DNA from 2 places in the Streptomyces sp. NPDC015131 genome. Region 1 is predicted to be linked to the other one. Evidence: riboswitches for the same ligand, from Rfam matches in the RefSeq annotation. Region 1 holds a riboswitch; the other holds the start of a gene.
What was found. Region 1 has a riboswitch for S-adenosylmethionine ahead of ACF08D_RS07040 (aminotransferase class V-fold PLP-dependent enzyme). Riboswitches for the same ligand answer to the same signal wherever they lie in the genome.
Positions count from the first base shown of each region.

Region 2: linked by a shared signal. The riboswitch ahead of thrC (threonine synthase) and the one ahead of ACF08D_RS07040 (aminotransferase class V-fold PLP-dependent enzyme) in region 1 are both predicted to bind S-adenosylmethionine.

Region 1 is NZ_JBIBVB010000002.1:364,256-369,401, reverse strand. Features, by position in the region: gene ACF08D_RS07050 (cytochrome bc complex cytochrome b subunit) at 1-151, shown strand, start outside; gene trpD (anthranilate phosphoribosyltransferase) at 315-1,397, shown strand; SAM riboswitch class IV at 1,765-1,882, shown strand; gene ACF08D_RS07040 (aminotransferase class V-fold PLP-dependent enzyme) at 2,003-3,361, shown strand; partial or broken gene ACF08D_RS07035 (glycerate kinase) at 3,357-4,499, opposite strand; gene ACF08D_RS07030 (SLC13 family permease) at 4,496-5,146, opposite strand, start outside.
Region 2 is NZ_JBIBVB010000006.1:127,342-132,487, forward strand. Features, by position in the region: gene otsB (trehalose-phosphatase) at 1-549, shown strand, start outside; gene ACF08D_RS23835 (trehalose-6-phosphate synthase) at 970-2,415, opposite strand; gene ACF08D_RS23840 (glucosyl-3-phosphoglycerate synthase) at 2,461-3,408, opposite strand; SAM riboswitch class I at 3,526-3,671, shown strand; gene thrC (threonine synthase) at 3,665-4,972, shown strand; gene ACF08D_RS23850 (MoaD/ThiS family protein) at 4,997-5,146, shown strand, end outside.

The DNA.
Region 1 (5,146 bases):
GGTCGACGAGAACGGCGTCGAGCGCAAGCCGTCCCGTACGCAGAAGCTCCGCGCGAAGCTCAGCAAGGGCTACTACGGCGAGGGGAACCAGATCCCCAAGGCCACCGCGGAGGAGTACAAGGAGATCACCAGCGGCCACGGCCACCACTGATCGCCCCGGTGCCCGGCACACCCTGCCGGGCACCGTGTCCGCCACGGCACCGAGCCCCGTCCATCCGCTGGACGGGGCTCTTTGCCGTCCCCGGGGATGGATAGGGTGGTGGTCGTCCCTGTACGCCCCTCTCCTTCCTTCTCGTACGACGTCTGGAGCGACCATGAGCGCTGTGAATCCCGCTGGAGGCGACAACGCGGCGGGCCGCTCGTGGCCCGGCGTCCTGAACGCCCTGCTGGAGGGGCGCGACCAGAGCGCCGACGCCACCGCCTGGGCGATGGACCGCATCATGCGCGGCGAGGCCACCGACGCCCAGATCGCCGGCTTCGCGGTCGCCCTCCGCGCCAAGGGCGAGACCGTCGACGAGATCACCGGCCTCGTCCGGGCCATGTACGCCCACGCCAACCTGATCGACGTCCCCGGCCCGTCCGTGGACCTCGTCGGCACCGGCGGCGACGGCGCCAAGACCGTCAACATCTCCACCATGGCCGCGATCGTCGTCGCCGGAACCGGCGCCAAGGTCGTCAAGCACGGCAACCGCGCCGCGTCCTCCGCCTCCGGCTCCTCCGACGTCCTGGAGAAGCTGGGCGTCAACCTCGACCTCACCCCGGCGCGGGTCGCCGAGGTCGCGGACGAGGCGGGCATCACCTTCTGCTTCGCCGTGAAGTTCCACCCCGCGCTGCGCCACGTCGCCGCCGCCCGCCGGGAACTGGGCATCCGCACCACGTTCAACTTCCTCGGCCCGCTGACCAACCCCGCGCGCGTGGGCGCCCAGGCCACCGGCGTCGCCGACGCCCGGATGGCCCCCATCATGGCCGGGGTGCTCGCCGAGCGCGGCTCCTCCGCGCTGGTCTTCCGGGGCGACGACGGGCTGGACGAGCTGACCACCACGGCCACCTCCCGGGTGTGGGTCGTCCGGGACGGCACGGTGCGCGAGGAGACGTTCGACCCGAGGGACGTCGGCATCGAGCTGGTGCCCGTCGAGGCGCTGCGCGGGGCGGACGCCTCGTACAACGCGGACGTCGCGCACCGGATGCTGGGCGGCGAGACGGGGCCGGTACGGGACGCGGTGCTGCTGAACGCGGCGGCGGCGCTGGTGGCGCTGGAGCCGTCGGACGCGTCGGACGCGTCGCGCACGTCGCTCACGGAGCGGATCGCGGCGGGCATGGCCCGGGCGGCCGAGGCGGTGGACACGGGCGCGGCGAGGGCAGCGCTGGCGCGCTGGGTCACGGCGAGCAACGCGTAGCCCCTGCGGGGCGGTGGCCTGTTGGCTCGGCCGCCACCCACCGCCCTGCAGTCGGCGACGCGCCCGGGGTGGGGCCGTGCAGGGTCGCCCCCGCAGCGGATCGGCGGCGAGATACGTCGCCGTTTCGTGGCTGGGTGCCCCGCCGACCGCGAGGAGGCGAGCCCGGAGGGGCCCCGCCCCACCCCCACCGTGCGTTCCGCGCCGCCCCCGGGGCGAACCGGGAACGGGCGCCGCCCCGGTTCCGTTGTGCCCACCCGTCCCGCCCCAGCGGGACGACTGCCCCCAACGGGGTGGGGGCGGGGCCCCGGGGCGTCCGGAGTTCGGACGCGGGTTGCGGCAGGCGGCGCGTGCCGTTAAGTTCAGCGCAGGTCATGAGTGACAGCGACTACGGCCCCGGCCCGCTGTCCGGCAACCCTCCGTCCGTGGCGGGGTGCCCCGGGTGAAGACCAGGCCGCAGGTGACGACACCTCTGGCAAGCGCGGACCCCTGCACACCCTGGGGTCCTGGTCCTCGAGGGAGCAGTCTCGTGAGCAAGCGAATGCGATAGGGCGTAGCGCCCCTTCTTCGGTACCCCCTTTTCGCCTTGCCCCGTACGGGAGTTCGCCATGTCTGTCTTCACCCCTGCCTCCGACCAGTCTGTTTGTACCCCTCTGCCCGTTCTGGGGCGGGACGTCACCGTGCCGCTGGTGACCGGCGGCGAGGTCACCTACGCCGCGCTCGACTACGCCGCCAGCGCCCCCGCGCTCCAGCGGGTGTGGGACGACGTGGCGGCGTACGCGCCGTACTACGGCAGCGTGCACCGGGGCGCCGGGTACCTGTCGCAGCTGTCGACCGACCTGTTCGAGAACAGCCGTACGGCAGTGGCGGAGTTCCTGGACTGCCGCGAGGGCGACCAGGTGGTGTTCACCCGGTCGACCACCGACTCGCTGAACCTGCTCGCGGCGGTGCTGCCCGAGGGCTGCGAGGTCTTCGTCTTCGAGACCGAGCACCACGCCTCGCTGCTGCCGTGGCGGGACGCGCGGGTCACGTACCTCAACGCGCCCCGGACGCCGGGGCAGGCCGTCGAGACGCTGGAGCGGGCGCTCGCGGACCGGGAGCCCTACGGCCCGGCCCTGGTGTGCGTGACCGGCGCGTCCAATGTCACCGGCGAGCTGTGGCCGGTGCGCGAACTGGCCGCCGCCGCTCACGCCCACGGCGCCCGCATCGTCCTGGACGCCGCGCAGCTCGCACCCCACCACCCGGTGTCCGTACAGGAGTTGGACGTCGACTGGGTGGCCTTCTCCGGGCACAAGCTGTACGCCCCCTTCGGGTCGGGCGTCCTCGCCGGGCGGGCCGACTGGCTCACCGAGGCCGAGCCGTACCTCGCCGGCGGTGGCGCGTCCCGTACGGTGGCGCGGCGCGCCGACGGCGGGGTGGACGTGGAGTGGCACACCACCGCCGCCCGCCACGAGGCCGGATCGCCCAACGTCATCGGGGTGTACGCGATCGCCTCCGCCTGCAAGGCGCTCACCGAGGCCGGGTTCGACGACCTGGTCGCCCGCGAGCGGTACCTGATCGGCAAGGTCCGGGAGGGGCTCGCGGAGGTGCCGGAGGTGAAGGTGCTGTCGCTGTTCGGCGACGACGCGCCCCGGGTCGGGGTCATCTCCTTCGTGGTGCGGGGCTGGAACAGCTCCCACTTCGCCGCCGCCCTGTCCGCCGAGTACGGCATCGGCGTCCGCGACGGGCTGTTCTGCGCCCACCCGCTGGTGCGCACCCTGCTGGGCAGCGACCCGCAGGACGTCGGCGAGTGCGGCGCGCCCGACGGCGGGACCACCTCGCTGAACGCCATCCGCGTCAGCTTCGGGGCGGGGACGCCGGACGAGCACGTCGACCGGTTCGTTCGGGCCGTGAAGGAGCTCGTCCGGGACGGGGCACGGTGGAACTACCGTACGGAGGACGGGCGTTGCGTGCCCGACCGCGGCTGAGCCGGGTACCGATCAGGACCGTCCGCAGCGCCCGCTCGGCGGCGTCCGCGAGAAGCTCGGCCGCCCGGTCCAGGGCCTCCGGCAGCGGCAGCGGGCCGGGCGCCAGCGACTCGTAGGCGTCGAGGCCCGCGTCCCCGGCGCCCTCGCCGAGCGTGCCGGCCAGGGCGAGGACCGGGACGCCCGCCGCACGGGCGCGCCGCGCCACCTCGCCGGGCACCTTGCCGCGCACGGTCTGGGCGTCCAGCGCGCCCTCCCCGGTGATCACCAGGTCGGCGTGGGCCAGCCGGGCGCCCAGGTCCAGCCCGTCGAGGAGCACCTCGAAGCGCGGGAGCAGCCGGGCGCCCACCGCCGCGAGCCCCGCGCCGAGGCCGCCCGAGGCCCCGGTGCCGGGCGCGGTGCGCAGGTCGACGCCGGGTGCGCAGGCCCCGGTCAGGGCGGCCGCCCAGTGCTCCAGGGCGGCCGACAGCTCCTCGCACCGCGCCGGGCTCCCGCCCTTCTGAGGGCCGAACACACGGGCCACGCCCCGCTCGCCGCACAGCACGTTGTACGGGTTGCACGCCACCAGCAGCTCGGTGTCCGCCAAGCGGGGGTCGAGCCCCCGGAGGTCGAGGGTGGCGAGCCGGGCCAGCGCGGCTCCTCCGTGGGGGAGGTCGCGGCCGGAGGCGTCGAGGAGCCGGACGCCGAGGGCCCGGAGCGCGCCCGCGCCGCCGTCGGAGGTGCCCGAGTCCCCGCAGCCGACCAAGATCCGCCGGGCGCCCGCGTCCAGGGCGGCGCGGATCAGCTCGCCGACGCCGTACGTGGTGGTGGCGCCCGGGTCGCGGCGGCCGGGCGGCACCAGGGCCAGTCCGGCGACGGCGGCCATCTCCACGACCGCCGAGCCGTCGCCGAGGAGCGCGAAGTGGCTGCCGACCGGGTCGCCCAGCGGGCCCGTGGCGGTGCGGGGCACGAGCCGCCCGCCCGTCGCGGCGGCCAGCGCCTCCGCCGTACCCTCGCCGCCGTCGACCAGCGGGATCAGGTCCAGCTCGGCGTCCGGCAGGACCCGCAGCACGCCCTCGGCGATGGCCTCGGCGGCCTGCTGCGCGGACAGGGACTCCTTGAATCCGCCGGGGGCGACGGCGACGCGGTACGAGAGGGTCACGGCTGGGTCTCCAGGAGGACGGGCACGCCGAACAGCGGCCAGACGGTCAGGGCGAACAGCAGGACCAGGCCCGCCGTGAGGGGCGCGAGGACGGCGGACAGCCGCAGCAGGTCGCGCGGGGTGTAGGTGGGCACGCCGTCGGGGAGGTCGGCGAAGAGCGCGACGGGCTTCGCCGACGCGGGCAGGGTGTGGCAGAAGCCGGCGGCGGCCGTGGAGGCGAGCGCGGCGGCCACCGGGTTGACCCCCGCCGCTGCCGCCGCCACGACCACCAGCGGGACGAGCACCGACGAGCGGGCCGAGCGGGACTGGAGGACCAGGTGCGCGGCCGTGCTGGCCAGGACGACGACCGTGAGGAACAGCCAGGGCGGCGCGTGCACCGGCAGGCCCGCCACCAGCCAGCGCGCCGCGCCCGAGTCGGCGAGCGCCACGCCCATCGCCATGGTGGCCGCCATGAACAGCAGCAGCGGCCACGGCACGGTGCGCAGCCCCTCCTTGAGCCGTACGGTGCCCAGGGCCGGCGAGGCGGCGACCACCGCGCCGATCAGGGCGACCACCGCCGGGGAGACCCGGTGCAGCGGCTCGCTGCACCACAGCACCACCACGGTGGCCAGCAGCAGCGCGCAGCGCGACTCGGTGGCGGAGAGGGG
Region 2 (5,146 bases), on a different contig from region 1:
GGGCACTACGGCGCCGAGCGGTGGGACGCCGTGACCGGCACCGTCCGGGCCGCCCCCGAGCACCCGGGCGTCGCGGCCGTCCGCGCCGAGCTGCCCGGCCTGCTGGACCGGGCGGGCGCGTGGCCCGGCACGTGGATCGAGGAGAAGGGCCGCGCGGTGGCGGTCCACACCCGGCGGGCGGCCGACCCGCAGGCGGCCTTCGACGCGCTGCGGGAGCCGCTCGCGGACCTGGCGGCCCGCCACGGCCTGGTCCTGGAGCCCGGCCGCCTGGTCCTGGAGCTCCGGCCGCCGGGCGTCGACAAGGGCGTGGCGCTCACCGAGTACGTACGCGAGACCGGCGCGGAGACCGTGCTGTACGCCGGGGACGACCTGGGCGACCTGCCCGCGTTCGCGGCGGTGGAGAAGCTGCGCCAGGACGGGGTGCGGGGCCTGCTGGTGTGCAGCGGCAGCGACGAGGTCGCGGAGGTCGCCGCGCGCGCGGACCTCGCGGTCCCGGGCCCGGCGGGGGTGGTGGCGCTGCTGTCCGCGCTGGCCGCGGCGGCCGCCTGACCCGGGGCGGGGCGTCCGCCGGTGGGGCAGTGCCCCTCCCACCCACGACCGGCAGTCGGCGACGCGCCGGGGTGGGGCCGTGCAGGGTCGCCCCCGCAGCGGTTGGCGGCGTCGCACGGTGACCGGACCGGTCGGGTGCCCCGCCGACCGCGAGGAGGTGAGCCCGGAGGGGCCCCGCCCCACCACCCACCGGGAGGCACCGCTCCGCCGAGGCGCCGCCCTCGGGGGCACCCGTTGTGCCCACCCTCCCCCAAGCTCTCGGCTTCGCTCGAGCAGGGGGGACCCCCATCGCCCTGCGGGACGATTGCCCACCACGGGGGGCGGGGACGGGGGCGCGCGACCGCCCACAACGGGGGGCCCGGGAGGACGACCGCCCACGGCGGGGGCCGGGAGGGCGACCGCCCGCGACGGGGGGCGTTGCTACAGCGCTCGCAGGGCGTTCAGCTGGTCCAGGAACCACCGTGCCGGGGGCAGGGACGTCGCCGCCGCGGCGAGGCGCTTCGTGCGGTCCGCCCGTTCCGCGGGGGGCATCGACAGCGCCTCGTGCAGCGCGTCCGCCGTGCCCGTCACGTCGTACGGGTTCACCGTGATCGCGTCGTCCCGCAGCTCCTCGTGGGCGCCCGCCTCGCGGGAGAGCACCAGGGCGCAGCCCGCGTCCGAGACGACGGGGACCTCCTTGGCCACCAGGTTCATGCCGTCCCGGATGGGGTTGACCAGCGCCACGTCGGCGAGGCGGTACGCGGCGAGGGAGCGGGCGAAGTCGTCCTCGACGTGGAGGATCACCGGCGTCCACCCGTCGCGGCCGTACTCGGCGTTGATCTCGTCGGCGAGCCGCGAGACCTGCGCGGTGTAGTCGCGGTAGACGGCGAGGTCCTGCCGGGAGGGGTAGGCGAAGGCGACGTGCACGACGCGCTCGCGCCACTCGGGGCGCTCGGCGAGCAGGTGCCGGTAGGCGAGGAGGCCGCGGACGATGTTCTTGGACAGCTCGGTGCGGTCGACGCGGACGATCGTCCGCCGGTCGGGGCCGATCTGCTCGCGCAGCAGCGCCATGCGGTCGGCGACGTCGGCGCGGCGCGAGCGCTCGCGCAGGAAGTCGGCGTCGGCGCCGAGGCCGTGCACGCCCAGGTACGTCTGGTGGGGGGTGCCCTTCGACCAGTACTGGACGCTCGGCGACTGGTCCTTGGGCCAGTGGGTGGTGACGTCCATGTCCGTGAGGGTCGCGGCGCAGCAGTCCTGGAAGGCCTTCAGCCACCGCCAGGTGAGGAAGCCGAGCCGGTCCGCGCCGAGCATGCCGAGCAGCAGCTCCTCGGCGATGTCGTCGGGGAGCATGGCGAAGTAGGCGGGCGGGGCCCACGGGGTGTGCGAGAAGTGCCCGATGCGCAGGTCGGGGCGGAGCGCGCGGAGCATGCCGGGGACGAGCGCGAGGTGGTAGTCCTGCACGACGACGACGGCCCCGTCGGCCGCCTCCTCGGCGAGGGCCTCGGCGAAGGCGCGGTTGTAGAGGCGGTAGGAGGCCCACTGGCGGCGGAACTCGGCGTCGAAGGCCGGTTCCAGCGGGGTCTGGTACAGCATGTGGTGGACGAACCACAGCACCGAGTTGGCGATGCCGTTGTACGCGTCGGCGTGCACGGCCGCGTCGATGTCGAGCATCTTGACGCCGGGCTCCGCGGCGACGCCCTGCCGTACCGCCTGCCGGTCGCCCTCGCTGAGCGCGGCGCACACCCACAGCGCGCCCGCGTCGGGGCCGATCGCGGAGAGGCCGGACACCAGGCCGCCCCCGCCGCGCCGGGTGTCGAACGTCCCGTCGTCCCGGGGGACGTAGCTGACGGGTCCGCGGTTCGAGGCGACAAGAATCTCGGCTGCCATGGAGACGAACCTAGCCCGTAGCGGAAACGCTCAAACGTGCGGCGATCACGCCACGCGGCGGCGCCGCGCGTACTCGGCCACCTCGGTCATCGGCGGGCGTTCCTCGGTGTCGACCTCGTGCGTACGGGGGACGAAGCCGCCGTCGCCGCGGTCGAACTGGGTCAGCCGGGGCCGCACCAGGTGTCCGCGCGACAGCCGCAGCTGGGCCGTCCGGTAGATCGCCGCCGCCATCCGGCCGAGCGCCCGCTCGTCCTGGTGCCGGTGTTTGCGCACGCCCACGTCGACCTGGGCGAGGGCGTCGAGGCCCACGGTGTGCAGGGCGTCCACGAGGAGCCCGAGTTCGACGCCGTACCCGACGGGGAAGGGGAGCCGTTCCAGCAGGGAGCGCCGGGCGGCGTACTCGCCGCCGAGGGGCTGGACGAAGCCGGCGAGCTGCGGCCAGTGCAGGTTGAGCAGCGGGCGGGCGACCAGTTCGGTGACCCGGCCGCCCTGGCCGGAGGGGGTGCCCGCGAGGGGGCGGTCGTACATGGCCTTGACGAAGTGGACGGACGGGTCGGTGAGGAGGGGGCCGACGATCCCGGTGACGAAGTCGGCCGAGAAGTCGCGCAGGTCGGCGTCGACGAAGCAGACGATGTCACCGCCGGTGACGAGGAGGGAGCGCCACAGGACCTCGCCCTTGCCGGGGAGGGCGGGGACGCGGGGGAGTATGGCGTCCCGGTGGACCACGCGCGCGCCGGCGGCGGCGGCGACCTCGGCGGTGCGGTCGGTGGAGCCGGAGTCGATCACCACGAGCTCGTCGACGAGGGGGGTGGCGGCGCTCATCAGCTCGCGGCGGATCACGGTGACGATGTCGCCGACGGTGGCCTCCTCGTTCAGCGCCGGGAGGACGACGCTGACCGTCGTGCCATGCTTGGCCGCGAGCAGCCGGCCGAGCGGTCTGTCCGCCACGGACCAGGACCGCCGGTCCAGCCAGCGCTCCACCTCTTCCAGCACGTGATCTCCATCTCGCGTATCGGACGGCCGTCTCAGCTGTCCAGGGGTTCGGTTACAGTCTTGAACAACGCGGATGACCGTCGCATGTCGGGTCCCCCCGCGCACACAATCGAATACCGCTCATCCAGAGGGGCAGAGGGACACGGCCCGTTGAAGCCCCGGCAACCCTCCAGCCGGCACTCGCAACCACCATGCGCGAGGCCCCGGCTAGGGAAGGTGCCAAATCCGTCTCATGGCGAAGTGCGCCATGAGGAAGATGAGGAGAAAGGGCCTCGCCTCCATGGCTGTACAGACTGTCGCCACCGCCAAGAACGTCGACCTCGGGCCTGCTTCCGCCCTCTCCTGTCGTGAGTGCGGCGAGCGTTTCGCACTGGGGCCGATCTTCGCCTGTGAGCTGTGTTTCGGGCCCCTGGAGATCTCCTACGACCTGCCGTCCGGTGACCCGGAGGCGCTGCGCAAGCAGATCGAGGCCGGTCCCGCCAACATCTGGCGGTACGCCCCGCTGCTGCCGGTCCCGGCGGACGTGGCCGGCAAGCCGAACCTGAACCCGGGCTGGACCAAGCTCGTCCAGGCGGACAACCTGGCGCGCGAGCTGGGGGTCGAGCCGGGCAGGCTGTTCGTCAAGGACGACTCGGGCAACCCGACGCACTCCTTCAAGGACCGGGTCGTCGCCCAGGCGATCGAGGCGGCCCGCGCCTTCGGCTTCACCACCCTGTCGTGCTCCTCCACGGGCAACCTGGCGGGTGCCGTCGGGGCCGCCGCCGCGCGGGCCGGTTTCCGTTCGTGCGTGTTCATCCCGCACGACCTGGAGCAGGGCAAGGTCGTGATGGCGGCGGTGTACGGCGGTGACCTGGTCGGCATCGAGGGCACCTACGACGACGTCAACCGCTTCTGCTCGGAGCTCATCGGCGACCCGCTGGGCGAGGGCTGGGGCTTCGTCAACGTGAACCTGCGGCCGTACTACGCGGAGGGCTCGAAGACCCTCGCGTACGAGATCTGCGAGCAGCTCGGCTGGCGGCTGCCGGACCAGCTGGTCGTCCCGATCGCGTCCGGCTCGCAGCTGACGAAGATCGACAAGGGGCTTCAGGAGCTGATCAGGCTGGGGCTGGTCGAGGACCGGCCGTACAAGATCTTCGGTGCCCAGGCGGAGGGCTGCTCGCCGGTGTCGGCGGCGTTCAAGGCCGGCCACGACGTGGTGCGCCCGCAGAAGCCGGACACCATCGCCAAGTCGCTGGCCATCGGCAACCCGGCGGACGGCCCGTACGTCCTGGACATCGCGCGCCGCACCGGCGGCGCGGTGGAGGACGTGGACGACGAGCGGATCGTCGAGGCGATCAAGCTGCTGGCGCGTACGGAGGGCATCTTCGCCGAGACGGCGGGCGGGGTGACCGTGGGCGTGACGAAGAAGCTGATCGAGGCGGGCCTGCTGGACCCGTCCCTGACGACGGTCGTGCTCAACACGGGTGACGGCCTGAAGACCCTGGACGCGGTCGCCCCGACGACGGGCCCGACCGCCACCATCCGCCCGAGCCTGGACGCGTTCCGCGACGCCGGCCTGGCCTGACCGACCGAGAGGCAGCACCACGACATGAGCGTCAACGTCCGCATCCCCACCATCCTCCGCACCTACACCGGCGGCCGGGCCGAGGTCCCGGCGGAGGGCGCGACCCTCGCCGAGGTCATCGCGTCGCTGGAGACGAACCACCCGGGCATCGCGGCCCGTGTCCTGGACGACCAG